4 regions of the Psychrobacillus mangrovi genome follow, and region 1 is predicted to be linked to each of the others. Evidence: riboswitches for the same ligand, from Rfam matches in the RefSeq annotation. Region 1 holds a riboswitch; each other region holds the start of a gene.
The links. A riboswitch is a leader RNA that binds a small molecule or an ion and turns the genes downstream of it on or off. The one in region 1 is predicted to bind S-adenosylmethionine.

Region 1 (5,605 bases):
GAATGCTTCAATTTCCTTCATCCTTTTCAAATGAATAAACACTATCCTCAACATTTATTTTATTTGGGATAATTTTTAATTCATAGAACGTATCTGCAATTTCTTGCTGTTCTTTTATGATTTCTGCCGTAATTTCTTGTACACCGTATACTCGTCTTTCAACAGCCAACCTCATCGAGGACTCATCGATACCGAGAATACTAGAAAGCATAGTGGTTAATTCCTCTGGATGTTCATTTGCCCATTCACTTGAATGTTGGATTTCCTCTATGATGATTTTTGAGATGTCACTGTGTTTCGCGAAATCAGAAGAAGCAAGAAAGTAATCTCGATCAGATGTTAGTCCTTCTCCGTTCACTAAAAGACGGGCATCGGTTGCCATTTCTGTATCTGCTGTAAACGGATCCCATACTACCCAAGCGTCAATATTTCCTTGTTCGAATGCAACTCGTGCATCTCCAGGTGATAAGTACGCTGGTGTTATATCTTCATAGAGAAGATCAGCTTTTTCCAATGCTTTCACAAGTAAATAGTGAGAGCTTGAGCCTTTAGCGAAGCCAATAGTTTTTCCTTTAAGATCCACAAGTGTCTTAATTGGGGAATCGTTCTTAACTAGAATTCCTGAGCCCTTAAATTTTGGGTTTCCTACTGCGATATATTTCAGAGTAGCCCCTGAGGACTGTGCAAATATAGGAGGTGAATCACCTGTTCTACCAAAATCAATGCTCCCAGCGTTTAAAGCTTCGAGTAAAGCCGGCCCAGCTTGAAATTCAAACCATTCGACCGAGTAATCGAGAGACTTTAATCGTTCTTCCAATGTCCCTAAATTTTTTAAAATAATTAATGGACCATTTTTCTGATATCCTATTCTAACTGATTGTTTGGTAGTTGTTTTTGACTCAGCCTCGTTATTGCTAGAACAGGCTGATAGGAACATTGCAACAATCAGTAGTAGACTAGTAAACAAAGCAAAAGGCTTACATATTCCCCTTGATTTCAATATTGGTACACTTCCCCTCATCGTATAGCCAAATTTAAAGTGATTAGGCAAATTCATCGGCTCAATTACAACCTATGCAATAAAAAAAAGAATTTTTAGGCCTGTCTTGAATCTATTAAATTTGTTTTGCATAAAAAGTAATAAGTAGAAAGGATGAAAACAAGAGCGGTTGAAATACTATGTATAAGTAATTCTATGTGGGAGGAATAATGATGAACCAATCATCCTTGTTTGAAGACAGAGATATTGGATAGTTCAACTGTGCAATTGTTCCGCCTACATATTATAATGCCCTTTTTATTTTTTTAGAGGAATGAATGGATAAAAAGAACTTAATCCAAAGACAAAAACTAGAGAGATTTTCTTTTTTGCTAATAATTCGTTTTTAACGGATAATTAATTGAAAGCAGAAAGAGTAATTTTGCAAAAATAGTTTGAGGAGGTTTTTTAGAATGGAAGAAAATCAGGGGAAAATTGAAATTGGTAATATCTTTACGGTGCTAGATGAAAACGATCAAGAGCAAGATATGGAAGTGCTTGGTCTGTTGACGGTGGATGAAGTTGAATATGCTGCAGTCGGTTTTGTAGAAGATATTCAAGCAGAAACGGAAGATGACATAGATGTTTTCTTTTTCCGATTAGAAGACGAAGGAGAATTGTCTTTTATAGAGGTTGACGAGGAATTCGAAAAGGTTTCTGCTGCATTTGCTGAAGCAAGCAATCAATAATAATCAAAAGGAAGAGCCAAAATAGCTCTTCCTTTTTCTTTTGTTGAAGAGGATAAGGTAAAAATGAGTTAATGATTCATAGTATTTTACTATCAATTGAAAAAAATATTCTATCATTCAAAGTATTGCAAATTTGTCATGAAAAGTGATAGGATACATATTAATAATTATTGTTAAAAGTTAGGCTAATTTGAAGAGTTGGAAAGAAAATATAATACGAAAGTATTTTATTTTTTTACCTAATCCCTACTATAACGATGCGAATAATTTATTTAGAGTAATAGAGTAGAAAAGGTATTTATTAAAAAGACAATTTCATATTTTAAATTCTTATCAAGAGAGGTCGAGGAACTGGTCCTATGAAGCCTCAGCAACCAGTTATTACATAGTTAATAACACGGTGCTAATTCCAGCAAGTATAAAACTTGGTAGATAAGAAGGAGACTTTTTTATGCATGGTCCTTCTTATTTGAAGGACCATTTTGTTTGTTCAAATTATCTCTAACAATAAAAGGAGGAAAAATAATGACAGAGCAAAAGAAGTTGAAGCTAGGAGTAATCATTCATGGAGTTGGTGGAAATATTTCTGGTTGGAGACATCCTGAAATACAAACGGATGCAAGTGTAAGTCTAGATTTTTATAAAAATCGTGCTCAAAAAGCAGAAGAAGGCAAGTTTGATCTTGCTTTCGTAGCGGATGGGTTATATATCAATGAAAAATCAATTCCCCACTTCTTAAATCGTTTTGAACCTTTGACCATTCTATCTGCGCTTGCTTCCGTGACTTCGAATATCGGACTTGTCGGAACTGTATCCACATCGTATAGCGAGCCGTTTAATGTGTCTCGTCAGCTTGGATCACTAGACCATATTAGTGGAGGTCGGGCTGGGTGGAACATTGTCACTTCCCCTTTAGAAAAAACGGCACTAAATTATAGTAAAACGGTAGAAGAGCATCCGAATCATCCAACGCGTTACAAAATTGCTGCTGAATATTTGGAAGTTGCAAAAGGTCTTTGGGATTCATGGGAAGATGATGCGTTCATTCGAGATAAAGAATCAGGTGTGTTCTTTGACTCAGAAAAGTTACATGAGTTGAATTATAAAGGAGAATATTTCTCTGTTGCTGGTCCACTTAATATCGGTCGCTCAAAACAAGGGCGTCCAATCATTTTCCAAGCAGGTTCCTCCGAAGATGGTAAGAACTTTGCAGCAAAGGAAGCGGATGCGATTTTTACTGGTCATGGTAATTTGCAAGATGCACAGAAGTTTTATAAAGACGTAAAAAATCGAGCAATAGCATTCGGACGCAATCCAGATGAAGTTGTAATTATGCCGGGAATAAGTCCAATCATAGGAAAAACGGTAGAGGAAGCGGAACAAAAATACTTGGAAATTGCAAATTTAGTTTCTATAGAACAGGCACTTGCCTTTTTAGGAAGATTTTTCGAGCATCATGATTTCTCTCAATATCCATTGGATGAAGCATTCCCGGACGTTGGAGATTTAGGTTCAAACAGTTTTAAAAGTGAAACGGATCGTATTAAACAAACGGCAAAAGAGCAAAATCTAACACTTCGTCAAGTGGCACTAAGTTCTGCTACTCCACGTACGCCGTTCATTGGGACACCGGAACAAGTTGCAAATCGTGTACAAGAATGGTTTGAAGGTCAAGGTGCAGATGGTTTTATTGTTGGATATGATTTACCAAGTAGTTTTGATGATTTTGTTGACCTAGTTGTGCCAATTCTTCAAGAGCGAGGAATTTTCCGTAAAGAATACGAGTCTGATACATTGCGAGGAAACTTAGGTATCCCTTATCCGATAAACCGTTATGCGAAGGAAGTAGTTAATAAATAGAAGTTTCCATATTTATAATCCTAATATTTTAAATGCGTAAAGGGGGACTCCAAGTGAAGGTAAAAGAATATAACAGCACATATAATTCGAATACCCTACCAAGTCTTCAATCTCATGATATAAACAAAATTTTAAATCTACCGGATTTGCTCTTTTATACTTTTTGCAATGAAACTTACAGTATAAACCGCGGCATATACAACACAATTGATCAATGGTTTTATGAACGTGGGTTAGTAAATATCTATAAACGTAGAACGTTTTTATTGTCTTTTTTAAGCTTTATCAATGAAAGTAAGCTAAATCAAAATCAACATAACATGGTTAAGTTTGGTCCTGGAGGATTAACAAAAGAATTAGAGGGATTTTTTCTAAACTCTGCAGGTCAACCAGAGATATAAGGATTTCATAGAGATTCTATTTTTTTATAAATTTAAACTTACTAAACATATATGATTAAAAATCATTAATTTTAAAAGTGTGGAGGTAATAATAATGATGGGTTTTAAAAGGTCAAAATCAATCTTTTTTACATTATTTACAGCATTAATACTAGTAGTATCTGGTTGCAGTCAATCATCAGGGACCAATCAAGGTGCACAAACTTCGGCGACGGATAATACTTCATCTAATCCTGTTTCAGGTGGCGAGCTGTCTTATGCACTTGCAACGTCCCCAGATACGCTAGATCCACATCGAAGTGGGTTAGCTGTGTCCGTTCGTGTATTTAGAACAATTTTTGATAGTCTTGTTGTCCAAGATGCGGATAACAATATCCAACCATGGCTGGCAAAAGAATGGGCCGTATCGGAGGATGGTAAAAGTTATACGTTTAAGTTGCGTGATGATGTGAAGTTCCATGATGGAACCCCTTTTAATGCAGAAGCGGTTAAATACAATTTTGACCGAATACTTAATCCAGAAACGAAAGCAGGGAATTCAACAGCATTACTTGATCCATACGAATCTTCAGAGGTTGTTGATGAATTTACAGTAAAACTTAATCTATCTACCCCTTCTTCCTCTTTCTTAGGAAATCTAAGTCAAGCGATGTTAGGAATTGTATCACCTACAGCAGCTGAAAAATACGGAGATCAGTTTGGGAAAAATCCGATTGGAACAGGACCATTTAAATTTGTCAGTTGGACAGAAAATGCAGATATCCAGGTGGAAAAAAACAGTGAATATAATTGGGGACCTACAAGTGTAGAGAACAAAGAGCAAGCCTATCTGGATAAAGTTACATTTAAAATTATTCCAGAGGAAGCGACTCGTGTAGGTAGTGTACAAAGCGGGCAGGTGCTTGCGGCAGAAACCATTCCACCACAAAATATTGTATCGCTAGAAAATGATCCAAATACTCAAATACTAAAGGTTAATACACTTGGTTTACCGTATACACTCTTTTTTAACCAAAGGGAAGAACCTTGGAATAATGTAGATGTCCGCAGAGCTGTTTTACAAGCGGTTGATGTCGACGCAATTCTGAAAACCTTGTACTTTGATACGTATGAAAGAGCTTGGTCACCTATAACACCAGGGATTTTAGGGTATGATGAAAAGCTTGAAAATAGTTGGAAATATGATGTCGATGCAGCAAATAAATTACTAGATGGAGCAGGATATACAATCGGAGCAGATGGTGTCCGAGAAAAAGAAGGGAAAAAGTTGACGCTCAATTATGTAGATGTCTCTCCGAATCGCGAAAAACGAAATGATATTGCCGCTATAATACAACAACAATTGAAAAAAATAGGAGTAGATGTAGAGGTTAATATAACTCAAGATTATTTAACGGTAATCTATCAAAACGCCGATTATGATTTGTACGGCAATAGTCAAGTGAATTCAGATCCAAATGCCCTACGTAGCTTATATCATACACCTCCTGAAAATATTACTCGTAAAGGCTTGGGTGGAACATCTAATTTAGAACTGGATGAGTTGTTAGAAAAGGGAACGGTAGAATCTGATCCTGCGAAGCGGGAAGAAATATATAAAGAGGTACAGAAAATTA
Region 2 (5,605 bases), on a different contig from region 1:
ATTAATTGGTTATTTTCGTGTAAAGAGAGAGAGAAAGCATTTCCGTACTAGACTTTTATGGGGGTGGACAGAAGCCAAACATTTATTTGATGGCTATGTTTGGGCAATTTTCCTTTCCGTTGTCAGTGTAGGGGTAGGATTAGTCGTTCCAACTTCTTGGTTATTTATTTATAGTATATGGATGATCTTGTTTATTCTATTATTTATGTACCAGCTTGGTTCTGCAATCTATGCTATGGCATTAGGGGCTGTTACGATTTATTTAATGAATGTGTATAATTGGTCATTCAATATTCTTTCGTGGAAGAATATATCTGGAATGGATATTTTACATGAACCAATTGTGACCATCGCAGTCTTAGCAGGCTTACTATTAATAATAGAAGGAATTCTTATTCAAAAACACGGAGCACAAAATGCTTCACCTAAATTAGTAACAACACCAAGAGGAATTGAAGCAATTGAATATGTTACAAAACGATTATGGATATTACCTATTTTGCTAGTCATTCCAGGTGATGCGATTGCTTCCTATGTTCCATATTGGCCCCAATTTACAATTGGAGAATCGACATTCTCATTGATTTTATTTCCCTTTGTAATTGGATTCCAGCAAAAAAGCAGAAAAACACTCGCAGTAGGGTTTTTCCCTGACCTAGGAAAAAGAGTTTGGCAATTAGGAATTGTCGTTGCTATAGTAGCTGCAGTTGGCTATTTTATGCCGTTAGTAAGTGGACTTGCTTTAATTCTAGGAGCGATTGCAAGATTAGTCATCTCCTACATAGCTTATAAAAAAGAAATGTCTGGAACGTTTGCTATCTCCCCGCAATCGGATGGAGTAATGATAGCAGGGGTACTTGCAGACTCTCCAGCAGAAAAAATGGGATTATTAATCGGAGAAAAGATTGTAAAAGTAAATGGACAAAAAATAACAAATGAACAAGAGTTTTATGAAGCAGTTCAAATCAATGCTGCACATTGTCGCTTAGAAGTAGTAGATATTAGCGGAGAACTCCGTTTACGCCAGCATATTTTGTTTAGACATGATCACTATCGTCTAGGCTTAATATTAGTAAGATAGGAGATAACTATGGAAACTCTATCAATACCAACTCAAGTAATATTAGCCATTTTTGCTCCGGCACTGCTCGTAATTCTTTTTACACGTGTTACCTTCAATCATTATGTTGCCTTAATATTAACCGTTGCCCTGTTTGCGGCATCTGTTTATGCAGGCTACACACATAGATGGTGGATCTATATAATAGACGCAGCATCGTTAACCTTAGGATTCTGGTATGCATCACATATGAAAAGTCGAGACAAAAAGAAGAAATCCACCTCTTAAATAGAAGAGGTGGACTCAGACTGTTGACAAACGCTCGCATTCTTCGTTGCTTGCACTTCGTTGTTAGCTCATGAACTTAAGTTCTATTCGCTTCCGCCTCGTGCTGGCGCGCCTCGAATGACAAGCGTTTTCAAGACAGTCTGAAATAATCCCTACAAACCAGTTTACTACAACTTGAATCCACCTCTTAAATAATAGAGGTGGATTTTCTCTCTTTTAACATGTAAAGATATAAAATTGTAGAAACTAATCTATAGGCATTTGCGTTGACAGTGCTAGTACAAGCTCATCGTAAAATTAATTTTACTGTCTCACACGGCACGTAATGAGTCTGGCAATGCATGAATTTATTCATTGAATTGCTTCAATTTCATTAGATATTTCCAGGATGTGCGCCTTATACGCCGCAAGAGCGCGAAGAATGAGACCCCCTAAAGGATGTGGGAGCGACAAAGGAGCGACTCATCATGCGGAGGCTCATGCGTAGCGTGCGGCAAGCGCACATCCGTTTTTAGCTCTATAAGTTGTTGTGAGTAAATCGAAATCGCAAGATATAGTCATCAAATCGCAAGATAACCTCTCTGTACCGCAAGATCAATCCTTCAAATCGCAAGATAACCTCTCTGTATCGCAAAATCAATCCTTCAAATCGCAAACATCCATACCATCTTCTTTTGCTTTTCGAGCAAGGGATGCATTAAAATCTTTTCGAATTTGATGTAATAGTTTCGCATCTGTTAAAATTCGATAACCGGTTGTAGCTAAAGCTTTTGCTCCTTTGATTAGGGCTTCATTAGCAGCTTCTGACTTGGCAGCTTCACGGAATTCTATTGTATGCGCAATTAAATCATCTGGCCCAATCTTAATGGATGGTCTTGCAGTTGGAACTACGTAGCTAATGTTTCCAACATCGGTGGAGTCGTTGTATTGTTTACTTTCAGTGTAGACGACTTCTCCAATTGCTTCTAATTCCGAATGGACTACCTCATCCAATACCGAATTAACTACAAAATCTTGAACTTCATTTTGAAAACGTTCGATTTTCACAGAAGTTCCTGTTATGAGAGTTGCCCCGTTAGCAATAAAACGAACTTTTTTGGAGATTTCCTCTGTTTCTTTCCAAGTCTTTGCGCTGATATGAAAGCGAGCAGACGCGAAGTAAGGAATAATGTTTGACGCATCCCCTCCATGCGTAATAATCCCATTAATGCTAACATTAGATGGTAATTGCGAACGAAGTGCAGAGACTCCATTGAAAAAATGAATGACTGCTTCCAAAGCATTTGTAACTATTTCAGGAGACGCTGTTGCATGAGAAGCTTCTCCTAGAAAATGAAAATCTAATGAATCCATAGCAAGTGTTTCAAGAGTCAAAGTAGTTTTTCCTGCTGGCCGAATTAATAGAGCTACATCTATATCTTCTATATAACCGTGCTTTATAAAATTTCCTTTTGCACTACCGTTTGATCCACCTTCTTCTGCAGGAGTACCAAGGACGATGATTCTTCCACCAGTTTCGTTTAGCAATTCTGCTAAGGCGATACTAGCAGCCACGCTTGCTGTACCAACAATGTTATGGCCGTCAGCATGGCCAATCGAAGGTAAAGCGTCATATTCTGCTAAAAAAGCTATAGTAGGTCCTTCGATACCGCTATCCCTCAAGGCAAAGAAAGAAGTTTCATGCCCTGCTATTCCTTTATTAACCTGAAAATCTGCATTTTCTAATAGCTTAATTAGTTTAGTACTAGCAAAAAATTCTTCGTTTCCAACTTCGGGGTTTGCATGTATTTGTTGACTCGTTTGTATATATATATCTTTGTTATCTTCTATTAGTTTATTGATATACTCTCTTTTTTCTACTAGAAAACTCACTTATATCTACTCCTTTTTCAAACATCAAAATTCCTACAAAGAAAAAAGCCCTCTAAATCTTATCTATACTGATAAGAATAAGAGAGCTCTTCGTTATTATCGAAAAACAATCTCTTCTCATCTTTCAAGCAAAAGTTGCTTGCAGGAATTGGCACAGTTTTCATTTAGAATCTGCTGCCGAAACGTCGTAGGGCCTGTCCCTCAGTTTCTCTCGATAAGAAAGCGTTGTATTATGTATATTTGGTAAGAATGAATTAATTCCAATATTAAGTAATTTATTCCTAGTAGTCAAGTAGAAATTAAAAAATAATACTATATACAGCTAAAACACCTATTGTTCCCAATACTACAATCATTACATTTGAAGTGATGATAGCAAGTGTAAATGCCACAACAGCTCCAATAATTCCAAATAAAATATTTCCTTCTTGCACATATAATATGGCTGGAAAAATTAAAGCCCCTAATACTGCATATGGAATATTACGTAATACTCCCGAAACAACAGGAGGTAACTCTTTACCCTCCAAAAAGGTTAACGGGAATGCTCTCGGAATATAAGTAACAATAGCCATCCCTAATAGCATCCACCAATACCATGCTTCCATTCAATTAAGCTCCTTTCGGTAAATCTCTTCCTCTCAGTCTAGTCCGCTTTTGATGTTTCGCATATATAACTTCGATAAAAATAGAGGATCCTAATGTAGCGACTAAAATAGCCCATCCTGTAGATAATAATCCTGTCCAATAAAAAAATCCGTTTATTAGAGCCGCAATAAGGGCGAGCATAACTACTTTACGATTTTCTCGCATAGATGGAACTAATAAACCAACGAACATTGCATAAAGAGCGATTGACATCGCCGCTTGTAAAAATGCTGGTAGGTTGGCACCAATAACATGTCCAAGTGCAGTAAAGATAACCCAACTTCCATATGCGATAACAGCTACACCAAATGCAAAAGATGTATGTATTTTTTCATCTTTTTGTGTCGCTAATACGGAGAAAGATTCATCTGTAATCCCAAATGCATAAATCCCTTTGATCCATCTTTTTTCACTATGCATCTTTTCATTGAGTGCTGCCGTCATTAAAAAGTGTCGAATGTTGACGACAAATGTATTTAAAACAATTAAAATAGGATCAACACCTTTTGTTATTAGCGTCAGTGACATATACTGAGCAGCTCCGGCGTAAACAAAAATACTCATTGCTGTTGCTTCTATTATGGAAAGTCCTGTAGTTTTGGCTAATAAACCAAAAGTTAATGCAACGGGAAAATAGCCGATAGCAATGCTTGTACCCGCTTTTAAACCCTTTACGAACGAATTATTATTCATTTAGATTTCACCACCTTAAAATAGTATAGTGAACAAATTATACTATATCTAAAAAGTTTTATATAGATGAAAAATGGGAAGAGTATAATTATACATAGAAGAGGAGAGTTACCATGCCAAGCTGGTTATCATTTGAAACTTTATCTAATTTAACACAAGATTACCGAGCACTTGGACCTCTATTTGGGCTACTACTACCTTTTCTTGAAGCATTTTTGCCTTTTTTACCTTTAGTTGTTTTTATCGTGGCGAATGTGACTGCCTACGGAATTTTGTTTGGATTTTTACTTTCGTGGGCAGGATCTGTCACAGGTGCTTATACCGTTTTTTTAGTTATAAGAAAATATGGACGAGCAAGAGTTCTAGGTTTTATTACGAGGCATGAAAGGATTCAAAAATTAATATTATGGGTAGAGAGAAACGGTTTTGGCCCATTATTTTTACTTATTTGTTTTCCATTTACGCCCTCCGCACTTGTGAATATTGTTGCGGGTCTATCTAATATGAAAAAAAAGACGTATTTATGGACAGTTGTCTTAGGAAAATTAATTATGATATTAGTGGTGAGCTTTATTGGCTCCGATATTAAAGCACTAATAACGCAACCATTAAGAACAGCAATAATGATAGGTATTATGGTTATATTATGGTTTGTTGGAAAAGCTGTAGAGAAAAAAATCGACAAGAAAGTAAATGCAGATTTTAAATAAATTCGCGATGATAGACGAAATACAAAGGAGAAAAGATTTGAGTAATACACAAAAAGAATTGCTAGAATGGTTAGTTGCCATTTTTATTGGAATTTTGTTAGTATTTTTTATTCGTTCTTTTATATTAACGAACTATGAAGTGGTCGGTGAATCAATGATGCCTACACTTCATGACAAAGATAAGGTTTTCGTCAGTAAGCTTGCTAATATAGACCGCATGGATATTATTATCTTTCATAGTGACCAAAAAGAAGACTATGTAAAACGTGTGATTGGTTTACCAGGAGATACAATCAAATATGAAAATGATAAATTATACGTTAATAATAAAAGG
Region 3 (5,605 bases), on a different contig from region 1:
AGAAACGGATCAGGAAAAACGACACTATTTAAATTGATTACCGGCATGGAGTCACCAGATACTGGTATTATCAACTTTAAAAAAGGAACTAAAATTGGCCATTTAGCACAGATACCATCTTTTTCTGAAGAAGTAACAGGTATGGATGTTTTAAATAGTGCTTTCGAAAAGCTAAAAGCAATACAATCGAAAATGCAACAAATAGAAGAAAAATTATCCTATACGGATAATCAAACTGATATGGAAAAATTGCTTCAAGAATATGGAAATGTACAAGAGGATTTCACTAATCTTGGGGGATATTCTTTGGATTCAGAAATAGAAAGAGTTATCCAAGGTTTACAATTATCCTCGTTCGTTCACCAATCTTTTTCAAACTTAAGTGGTGGAGAGCAAACAAAAATAATGCTAGGTAAATTATTGTTAACACAACCAGATTTATTGTTATTAGATGAACCAACCAACCATTTAGACTTATTTGCTGTTGAATGGCTAGAACAATATTTAGTTAACTACACAGGAACCGTTGTTATTATTTCGCACGATAGATACTTTTTAGATCAAGTAATCACAAAAGTAGCTGATCTAGAGGACGGAGAATTAACTCTATACCATGGTAACTATTCCTCTTATATAGTTGACAAGGAAGATCGACTCATGAGGGAATTTCAGGAATATGAAGAACAACAAAAAAAGATAAAAAAAATGAGGGAAGCAATTAAGCGGTTGAGACAGTGGGCAAATGAAGCTGTTCCACCAAATCCTGGGCTTCATCGACAAGCTAGAAACATGGAACGTGCATTAGAAAGAATGGAGAAAGTGAGAAAACCAATTATAGACCCTAAGAAGATGAGTTTATCATTCGATGCTGCACCTAGAAGTGGTAAAGAAGTTGTCATTATGGAAGACGTTTCTAAGTCATTCGGAGAAAAAATACTACTTTTAAAAACGAATTTGAATGTTTATTGGAAAGATAGAGTTGCAATAGTTGGACGAAATGGAACAGGAAAATCAACAATTCTAAGGTTATTGCGAGGTGAAATTAATCCGGATGAAGGTACTGCTAGATTAGGTAGTAATGTACGGATTGGGTTTCTTTCTCAACACTTTGAGATATTGAATCCAAAAGAACGTTTAATAGATGTATTTAGAAGTGAAGTGAGCGTTGCGGAAGGGGAAGCACGGCACATTTTAGCACAGTTTATGTTCTATGGTCCAGATGTCTTTAAACGGGTGGGGGATTTAAGTGGTGGAGAGCGTATGCGACTTCGACTTGCCCAATTAATGCACCAAGATATCAACTTGTTAATATTAGATGAACCAACCAACCATTTAGACATAGAATCGAGAGAAGTATTAGAAGATGCACTAGAAGACTTTCAGGGTACAATTTTAACCGTTTCTCATGATCGTTACTTTTTAAATAAATTATTTCCTCGTACTGCATGGCTGGACTCTGGACGTTTGACTACTTTTGAAGGATCTTATGAATGGGCCCGAGGAAAGTGGAACGAGCTCCAAGTAATGCATGAGACAACAAAATCAATTGAAATTAAAGAAAAAGTAAAAACCCAAAAAAGTAAGGGAAAACTAGAAATATTATCAATAGAAGAACAAATTTTTGAAATGGAAAACGAAATAAGTAAACTAAGACAAGAGAAGGATGATCAAAATGACTGGAATGATTATGAAAAATTATTATTAGTAATTGACGAGAAGGAACTGAAACTAGAAAAATTAATGGAAATCTGGTTGGATAGACAAGAATAATAGATTTCATTATCTTATAAGTCCACTTTGTTTAAATAGAAAAGCAGAAGCAATCAATCGTGTTTAAATATAATAGGTCATTGCTTAAATGTTCAGAAAATGATAGTATGAAAATAATGTATTAGAATAAAAAATAATATACTCTTATCAAGAGAAGCTGAGGGAAATGGCCCTGTGAAGCTTCAGCAACCTCTAACATTTGTTAGAAAGGTGCTAACTCCTACAAGATTTTTAATCTTGAAAGATAAGAACTGAGAGCATTTGCTTACCCTCTTTTCTTATCTATTAGAAAAGAGGGTTTTTATTTTTACGGAAAAGAGGAGAAATGTATGCCAATTAAAATTCCCAAACAATTGCCTGCTGCAGAGTTACTGAAGAAAGAAAAAATATTTATTATGGACGAGGAGCGTGCAGTTGCTCAGGATATTCGTCCGCTCAACATTATTATATTAAATTTGATGCCAGAAAAAGAAAAAACAGAATTACAACTTCTTAGATTATTAGGTAATACACCCTTACAAGTGAATGTGACCTTCATGAATACTGCAACATATGAGTCCAAAAATGTTAGTAAAACACATCTAGACACTTTCTATACAACTTTTGAAGAGGTTAAACACCGGAAGTATGACGGAATGATCATTACTGGGGCACCAATTGAACATTTGAAATTTGAAGATGTAAATTATTGGAGCGAAATGACAGAAATAATGGATTGGTCGAAAACCAACGTTACTTCTGTCTTACATATATGTTGGGGTGCACAAGCTGCTCTTTATCATCATTATGGAATTGGTAAATTTGAATTGTCCAAGAAATGCTTTGGCGTTTTTTCTCACCGTTTATCAGATCCAACTGTTAATTTAGTGCGAGGATTTAATGATGAGTTTTATGCACCCGTTTCTCGTTACACTTCTGTCTCATATGATGAAATTATAAATGATACCAGACTTAATCTGCTATCTAATTCAAAAGAAGCCGGCGTTTTCCTTGTAATTTCAGAAGACGAAAAGCATATTATGATAACTGGGCATTTGGAATATGATGCAACGACTTTAGCGGAAGAATATGCTCGTGATGTGAACAAAGGAATTGAAATTGATGTTCCGGAAAATTACTTTCCAAATGATAATCCTTCTAGACAACCATTAAATTCTTGGCGATCTCATACCCATCTATTATTTTATAATTGGTTAAATTATTATGTTTATCAAGAAACACCTTACGAGTGGGAATAACGAAAAAGAGGCTGAACAAAAGTATTCTTTTGTTCAGCCTCCTATTTTATTTATATTATTGAAAAATCTGGTCGATTCTGTCTATTTCTTGTTTGGTTAGTTGAACATCTACAGTTTTCAAATTATCTAGAACTTGTCCAGGTTTTTTAGCACCTGGTATAATAGTGTCAATACTCTCTCTCGTTAAATACCATGCAAGCACAATGTTAGAAACGCCTACATTTTTATCGTTGGCAATATGTCGAAGCTGCTCCACCTTTTCCAAATTGTTAACATATGCTTCCCCTTGGAATAAAGGATTTTTTGAGAGACCTTCTCCAAAAGTACTGTTTTTATCATACTTACCTGTTAATAGACCCGAAGCAAGTGGGAAATAAGGAATAAAGGAGATATCATGTTCTTTTGTATAAGGTAGTAAATCCTTTTCTGCATCACGTTTTAATAAGTTATATCCAGATTGAAGTACTTCAATATAACCATCTTGGTTACCTTCTTTTAACTGATCTAAAGTAAAGTTAGATACTCCAATTGCGCGTATTTTTCCTTCTTCTTTTAAACGATGAAGTGTACCGACTGCTTCAGCTTTTGGTGTGTTATCATCGGGAAAATGGATGTAGAATAAATCAATATAGTCCGTCTGAAGTCGTTTTAAACTGTTTTCCACAGTTTCTCTTAAATAAGCAGGGGAGTTGTCAATGACTACTTTTTCATCCGTGATTTTATGAGCGCCTTTAGTAGCTAGAATTATTTCACTTCGTTTCTTTGTTTCTTTTAATACTTCGCCAATTAACTCTTCAGATCTACCAATGCCGTAAATATAAGCCGTATCTAAAAAATCAATTCCATTGTTAAGTGCTGTATGCACAATATCTTTTCCGGTTTCATCATTTAAATTAGGAAACAAATTATGGCCACCAACTGCATTTGTTCCTAGACCAACAGGATTCACAAATAGTGTGGTTTTGCCAATTTCTACTTTTGAAATCATATTAACATCTCCTTTTCTATATATTCTAGTATAATGTTACCAATAATATCGTTTCACTCAAAGGGATTTGATTTCTTTGGAAAGAAGGAAGGTAAAACATTATTGGTTATTGAAAATAGTATAAAAGGAGATGATGTTATTGTCAGATTCAACTATAATACATGCTGAATTTGTTCGGAATATACGGTTGAAATTTGTGGAGTTGAAAAGAGATACAGACAAAGCGATTATGCAAATGGACGAAAAAGCAATTTTTTGGTCGCCAAATGAACAATCAAATAGTGTAGATGTTCTAGTGAAGCATATGAGCGGAAACTTAATTTCTCGATGGACAGACTTTTTATCGACTGATGGAGAAAAGATCGACAGAGATAGGGACGGTGAATTCGAAAGTACAATAGAATCACGGGAAGAATTACTTAAAGTGTGGGAAATAGGTTGTGAAGTATTTTTGAAAGCAATTGATAGTATAGAAGAAAAACACTTACTTCAAACGATATATATTCGAAATAAATCACATACTGTCTTGGAAGCATTCATACGAAGTATTACACATATTTCTATTCACGTTGGACAGATAATTTATCTAGCCAAACAAGTTACACCAGAAGATAAGTGGACTACTTTGTCAATACCTAAAAAGAAAGGAAAATAATAATGAATTCAAATTTTACTTATATCCATAGTGCTCCACAAGATTTAGAAGACAATAAAAAATATCCAGCATTATTTTTAATGCATGGAATGGGGAGCAATGAAAACGATTTGGTTGGTCTTGTTTCTAGCTTCAATGAGAAATGCCATATTTTTAGTATTCGTGGACCGATTTCACAACCCCCTGGATATGCGTTTTTTACAATAGAGGGTCTAGGGAAACCTCATCGTGCTGTTTTTGATCAGGTAGTAGGGGATCTTCAGTCATTAATAGAAGAATTAAGTAATAATTATTCTATTGATACTAATCAGCTTTTCCTTCTCGGTTTTAGCCAAGGTGCTATATTGACTCAATCGTTAGCATTGGTTATGGGTGACAAAATAAAAGGAATTATTGCACTAAGCGGCTATATTCCAGCATTTGTAAAAGAAGAGTATGAGCATCAATCAGTGAATAATTTAAATGCATTTATATCACATGGTGAATTTGATAATATGCTGCCATATGAATGGGGAACAGCTAGTAGAGATTATTTCGTAGAAAAGGGAGCAAAGGTTACCTTTAAAAGCTATCCAGTTGCACATGGTGTTGCACCAGGAAATCAAAGAGATTTAGTTACTTTTTTAGACGAACAAATAAGTTAAATTAAAGGATTATACACCCCTCTTGCAGAATATAAGAAGAGGGGTATTTCTTTTGGAAAGGACAAATTTTCATGAGACTGGGTTTATCTAAAGATGAAGTAAAACTATGTAAATATACTAGTGAGTGGAATATAGAATTTAATAGAGTTAAACAGGAGATTGTGGCGGTTACAAAATTGCAAACAAAACAGATAGAACATATAGGGAGTACAGCAATTAAAGAGATGGATGCAAAGCCCATCATCGATATATTAATAGGTTTAAATGATATAAAGCATATAGATAACACCTTTATGAAAGCCTTACAGAG
Region 4 (5,605 bases), on a different contig from region 1:
TTATTGGTTTTCTAACTCTTTCAAAGCTTCTGTGTATCCTTGTTCGCTTGCTCCCCAGCCTTCGATATATTCATGTAAGTCATTTGTCGTAACTGTTTCTTTTGGAAGCTTTTCAGCATCCACGAATACTGATTCTAAAACAACTTTTTCTTCTGGAGTTTCACCATTTATTTTTTGATATAAATAACGCACTTGAATACGCCCTATGTCCATTGGATCCACGGCCGCTGATGCAACCCATGGGCTATTGTCTTTTTGGATCATTTGTAAATCTTCGTCGCTCATATCGATGCTGTAAACTTTAATATCTGTTCTACCTGCTTGCTCAATAGCACGTACCGCACCTTTTGCAAATTCGTCCCAAGCTGCCCATACTGCCGTGATTTCTCCTTCATTTGGATATTGCTTTAAAACTGCTTCCATTTGCGATTGTGTGTCTAGGGCTGTATTTTGTGTCGCCGCACCAAACGTAGAGATTTCTTTAATTCCTGGATTTTCATTTAAGAATTGCTCATAAGCAACTTGTCTTCTTTCCATAGGTGCAAAACCTGCAACCCAGATTTTCACAATATTTGCTTCACCATTAGCATCATTTTTTAATTTTTCTAATGTCATTTCAGCCATCTTTTGATCGCCTTGCTCTAACACTGTAATGCCTTCTACTTCCACACCTGCATCAAAAGCTACGACTGGTATTCCTTTATCAACAGCATTTTGAACTCCTTGATTTAACGCTTCTTTTGTACCGTGATCAATTAAAATCCCATCTACACCTTGGTTTACTGCTGCATCTAGATTGGAAGCCATTTTTGCTAAATCACCTTCCGAAGTAAACACTGTTACAGTACCACCAAATTTCTCTACTTGCTCCTTTACACCTTCAATGTATTGTGCAGAAAAAGTACCAAGGTTTTGTTGCATAACCAATGCGATTTTCTTACCTGATAGCGGATTATCGGATGCTTCTGAATTAGCAGGTGTAGTTGTTGCTTCCTTTGCATCCCCTTTTGGTTGACACCCCGTTAATATAATTCCAATTACTAATAATACGGATAATAGCCATGCTGTTTTTGATTTCATGTTTGTTCTCCCTTTTCTTTAATTTATTAAACTAGGAATATTTTTAGTGTATTCCGGATAAATAATTCCTTTTTCTGTAATAATCGCTGTAATGTATTCGCCAGGTGTTACATCGAATGCAGGATTAAATACTTTTGTATCGAGTGGTGCTACCTGCTTTCCTGCAATGTGCGTAATTTCCTCCGCTGGACGTTCTTCAATAGGAATCTCTTTTCCGCTCTTGATGGTCAAATCAAAAGTGGAAGAAGGAGCTGCCACATAAAATGGGATATTAAAAGCTTTTGCTAATAAAGCCAAGTTAAGTGTTCCGATTTTATTGGCCGTATCTCCGTTTTCTGCTATGCGGTCTGCTCCTACGATAATTGCTTCTATACCTTTTGCTCCGATTGTATGTGCAGCCATGCCGTCTGTTATAAGTGTGACATCCACTCCAGATTGTTGAAGCTCCCATACTGTTAGGCGTGAACCTTGAAATACAGGTCTAGTTTCACAAGCGAATACTTCAAACTTTTTTCCTCTCTCACTGCCAAGATGGAATGGGGCTAATGCGGTACCATATTTTGCGGTTGCAATAGAACCTGCATTACAAATAGTCATCACTTTTGTTTGATCTTCAAGCAAGGACAAAGCATATTCGCCAATATTTCTACAGGATGCTTCGTCTTCTTGATGAATGTTTACAGCTTCCTCAAGCAAAAGTACCTTTGCCTCTTGTACTGTTACAGCATTTTCAACAGAACTTCTTAAACGTTCTAAAGCCCAAACTAAATTGACTGCTGTTGGTCTAGAATTAGCTAAATACAAGAAATCCTTGTTCAGCTGGAGATGAAATTCCTCTAAGATATTTGTTTCATACCTCTCAGCTGCTTTAGCTAATCCATATGCTGCGGTAATACCAATTGCCGGAGCCCCTCTTACCTTGAGAGTGACTATGGCATCGTATACGTCTTCCAAAGTTTCTAGTGTTAAATACTCAACTACGTGAGGTAATTTTTGCTGATCCAATATACGAAATTCTTTATCGTTCAACTCTATTGATAATGGAATACTCATTTGCGAAACCTCTCTAATAATCCAAATACTTCATCAATCGAACAAATTTCATAGCGTTTTAGTATAAGTGCTTCCCCTATTTGTAAAGTTTGCTTTTTGAAATTAATTCGTTGGTTATCATCTTCAATACTGTCCAAATCTTTTACGTGAGCTAACCCAATTGTGCGTCTAATTAATTCACAACCAGCAAAGCCTAATGTATCACTGAAAATTTTATCTAAGATATATTCTTTATATCCTTCTGTATCTTTAAAGGGGTGACTACTAGTTTTCCATAATTCCGAAAACTCTGAAGAAAAAATTTCCCATGTTTGTTGGATATGGTTGAGAATTACAACCCGCTTATCATTTTCTCTTGTGACAGTTTGAACGATTAAGTTTGCTAAAAACAAACCGACATCAAAGCCAATAGGTCCATAGAACGCAAACTCTGGGTCTATTACTTTAGTTTCTGTTTCACTAGCGAAGATACTACCTGTATGCAAATCTCCGTGAAGCAATGCCTCTGCTTCCGTCATGAAGCTATTCTTTAATTTTGCAACCTCAAGCTTTAATGTGCCATTATTCCAAATAGCTTTTACGGCTTCTCTCAACAATGGTTCAAAATCATTTGTCTCTTTGTCAAAAAACGGATCCGTGAAAATTAGATCTTCTGTAATTTTACACAACTCTGGATTCGAAAACTCTGAAACTAGTTTCTTTTTTTCGAATGGATGTAATCCAAAGTCAGATGTATGAAATAGCGTTTGAGCAAGATATTTACCAATGTGTTTTGAAAGGTTTGGATAAGATTCAAGTTCAATTAACCCTTCACGGGCAATTTTTAAATGGGATAAATCCTCCATTACCGTAATGGCTAGAACTTCATCAATTGCATAAACAGTTGGAACAAGACCCGCAGCAAACTCCGCATGTTTTTTTAAGGCATTTGCTTCAATTGCTGCACGTTTTAACGTAAGTGGCCAGCTTTCTCCAACAACTTTTGCATATGGTAATGCCTGCTTAATAATAAGACTTTTATCACCACTCAATTCCTTAATATAAAATACATAATTCAGATTACCGTCACCTATTTCCCGACACTCCAACTCTGCATCTGGTGGGAAGAAGTTAAGTTCTTTTGCATATAAAACTGCCCCTTCTTCTGTTAATGATTCATATTGTTTCTCTATAGCTATCGTCATTATTCTCTACCTTTCCGTTTCAAAATAAAAAGCCTCTTTCATAAGAAAGAGGCGTAGAATAAGAGATCTCTCGCCTCTTATCTTTCAGAAAGTTACCTTTCTGATGGAATTAGCACCGTGCCTTATGAGATTTTCATCTCGGCGCAAATTGCGCCCCGTTTCACAACGGTATTACGGTCGGTTGCTGGGCTTCATCGGGCCATTACCCTCTGCCTGCTCTTGATAAGAGTGCTATTACTTAAAACTTTATACTGTTTGAAAAATATCCTAGCATATTCAAAAAACATCTGTCAATAATTTTTTTAATACAATAAAAATTCTCATAACTATATTGACAATCTTTCAGTCTCATGAAATAATCGTTATTAATTTGACTAACTCAATTGAATAACTTTTTCTTATTTAGAGCAGGTGGAGGGACGAGCCCTATGATACCCGGCAACCGATCCATTAATGGGCACGGTGCTAATTCTTGCAGTCAACAGACTGAGAAATAAGAAGTCGTTAAACTATTAACCTCTTCTTATGCGGAAGAGGTTTTATTATTTTGAGGAAAGATTATCCACTATGGATAATAACTACGTAGAATTTTAGATTTTTTATTTTGAAATATAAAGGATAGTGATAATGAATGAGTGGAGTTACTACTCTCTATCAGGTGTACGGTAAACCTGGAACTTTTGAAAAAAAAGCAGAAGGAATTGCGCTAGGTTTAACTATTGGATCCTGGACGGATTTACCATTACTCGAGCAAGAGCAATTAAAAAAGCATAAAGGAAATGTTGTTTCGATAACTGAATTTGAAAGTGTTCACCATCCGCTAAAACATGATGAAATTAAGGCTGAAATTAAAATAGATTATCCTAGTGCTAATTTCTCCGCAGATTTACCTGCCATTTTAACAACAGTTTTTGGTAAATTGTCATTAGATGGTGAAGTGAAATTACTCGACTTAGAATTCTCATCAGACCTTTTAAGTAATTTTCCTGGACCACGATTTGGAATTGAAAGTATCCGTAATCTGCTAGGTGTGTATAATCGTCCACTTGTCATGAGTATTTTTAAAGGAGTAATTGGAAGAGATATAGATTACCTATCTGAACAGCTACGTCACCAAGCTCTAGGTGGAGTAGATCTTGTAAAGGACGATGAAATTCTTTTTGAAAACCCACTTACTCCTTTCGAGAAAAGGATAATCACAGCTAAAGAGGTATTACGTCAAGTGTATGAAGAAACGGGACACCGAACACTTTATGCGGTCAACTTATCTGGGCGGACATCCGATTTAAAATCAAAAGCCAAAAAAGCAAAAGATCTTGGGGCAGATGCTCTATTATTTAATGTTCATGCATATGGTCTAGATGTACTTCAAGAACTTGTGGAAGATCAAGATATTCAGTTGCCGTTCATGGCCCATCCAGCCTATAGCGGAGCATTTACTTCTTCCTCATTTTATGGAGTTTCAACACCCCTCCTACTTGGTAAATTAACTCGTTATGCAGGAGCCGATTTTTCATTATTCCCTTCCCCTTACGGAAGTGTTGCACTTGAGAAAACAGCTGCACTATCACTTGGGGAAGAATTGACTAAAGATAGCGCTGTTAAGCGAACTTTTCCAGTTCCTTCAGCTGGAATTCATCCTGGATTAGTCCCTTTGTTAATCGAGGATTATGGCATAGACAGTATTATAAATGCAGGTGGTGGAGTGCATGGTCATCCTGCTGGCGCAACGGGAGGTGGTCTTGCCTTTAGGCAGGCCGTATCAGCAGTTCTGGATGGAATTCCGTTAGCTGAAGCAGCAAAACAATATCCAGAACTAAATGCTGCATTGGAATTATGGGGGTAAGCATTATGAGTAAGCTAGTAATCTATTGCGATTTTGATGGTACAATTACTAACCAAGACAACATTATCTCTATTATGAAAAAATTTGCTCCACCAGAATACTTGCCGATCAAAGAGAATATTTTAGAGCAAAAGCAATCTATCCGAGAAGGTGTTGCTCAAATGTTTGCTTTATTACCTGTATCTTTAAAAGATCAAATTGTAAGCTACTTGCTTGATCAGGCTGAAATTAGGGAAGGATTCGCCGATTTTGTTTCTTATACGAGAAAGCATGATATCCCTCTTTATATTGTTAGTGGTGGAATTGATTTTTTTGTTCATCCAATGTTAGAAAAGTTTGGTCCTTTTTCCGGCGTTTATTGTAATGAAGCAGACTTCTCAGGAGAAAGAATACAAATCAATTTTCCACATGTCTGCGATGAATTCTGTACTAACGAAGGATG

Region 2: it holds a riboswitch for S-adenosylmethionine, as region 1 does, so the genes downstream of both, WAX74_RS08325 (amidohydrolase) here and WAX74_RS09980 (LLM class flavin-dependent oxidoreductase) in region 1, are expected to answer to the same signal.
Region 3: it holds a riboswitch for S-adenosylmethionine, as region 1 does, so the genes downstream of both, metA (homoserine O-acetyltransferase MetA) here and WAX74_RS09980 (LLM class flavin-dependent oxidoreductase) in region 1, are expected to answer to the same signal.
Region 4: it holds a riboswitch for S-adenosylmethionine, as region 1 does, so the genes downstream of both, mtnK (S-methyl-5-thioribose kinase) here and WAX74_RS09980 (LLM class flavin-dependent oxidoreductase) in region 1, are expected to answer to the same signal.

The regions. Positions count from the first base shown of each region.
Region 1 covers NZ_JBAWSY010000006.1:4,235-9,839, reverse strand. Annotated here, with positions in the region: gene WAX74_RS09990 (sulfonate ABC transporter substrate-binding protein) at 8-1,057, opposite strand; gene WAX74_RS09985 (DUF1292 domain-containing protein) at 1,453-1,728, shown strand; SAM riboswitch class I at 2,056-2,167, shown strand; gene WAX74_RS09980 (LLM class flavin-dependent oxidoreductase) at 2,254-3,588, shown strand; gene WAX74_RS09975 (hypothetical protein) at 3,642-3,989, shown strand; gene WAX74_RS09970 (ABC transporter substrate-binding protein) at 4,084-5,605, shown strand, end outside.
Region 2 covers NZ_JBAWSY010000004.1:136,158-141,762, forward strand. Annotated here, with positions in the region: gene WAX74_RS08315 (PDZ domain-containing protein) at 1-1,081, shown strand, start outside; gene WAX74_RS08320 (CsbA family protein) at 1,091-1,348, shown strand; gene WAX74_RS08325 (amidohydrolase) at 1,985-3,220, opposite strand; SAM riboswitch class I at 3,335-3,441, opposite strand; gene WAX74_RS08330 (AzlD domain-containing protein) at 3,520-3,828, opposite strand; gene WAX74_RS08335 (AzlC family ABC transporter permease) at 3,833-4,561, opposite strand; gene WAX74_RS08340 (TVP38/TMEM64 family protein) at 4,675-5,271, shown strand; gene lepB (signal peptidase I) at 5,309-5,605, shown strand, end outside.
Region 3 covers NZ_JBAWSY010000001.1:150,244-155,848, reverse strand. Annotated here, with positions in the region: gene abc-f (ribosomal protection-like ABC-F family protein) at 1-1,770, shown strand, start outside; SAM riboswitch class I at 1,912-2,021, shown strand; gene metA (homoserine O-acetyltransferase MetA) at 2,100-3,008, shown strand; gene WAX74_RS00805 (aldo/keto reductase) at 3,064-3,996, opposite strand; gene WAX74_RS00800 (DUF1572 family protein) at 4,136-4,651, shown strand; gene WAX74_RS00795 (alpha/beta hydrolase) at 4,654-5,295, shown strand; gene WAX74_RS00790 (GrpB family protein) at 5,367-5,605, shown strand, end outside.
Region 4 covers NZ_JBAWSY010000017.1:23,581-29,185, reverse strand. Annotated here, with positions in the region: gene WAX74_RS16665 (sugar ABC transporter substrate-binding protein) at 1-1,080, opposite strand; gene mtnA (S-methyl-5-thioribose-1-phosphate isomerase) at 1,099-2,133, opposite strand; gene mtnK (S-methyl-5-thioribose kinase) at 2,130-3,317, opposite strand; SAM riboswitch class I at 3,392-3,546, opposite strand; SAM riboswitch class I at 3,713-3,817, shown strand; gene mtnW (2,3-diketo-5-methylthiopentyl-1-phosphate enolase) at 3,949-5,163, shown strand; gene WAX74_RS16645 (2-hydroxy-3-keto-5-methylthiopentenyl-1-phosphate phosphatase) at 5,169-5,605, shown strand, end outside.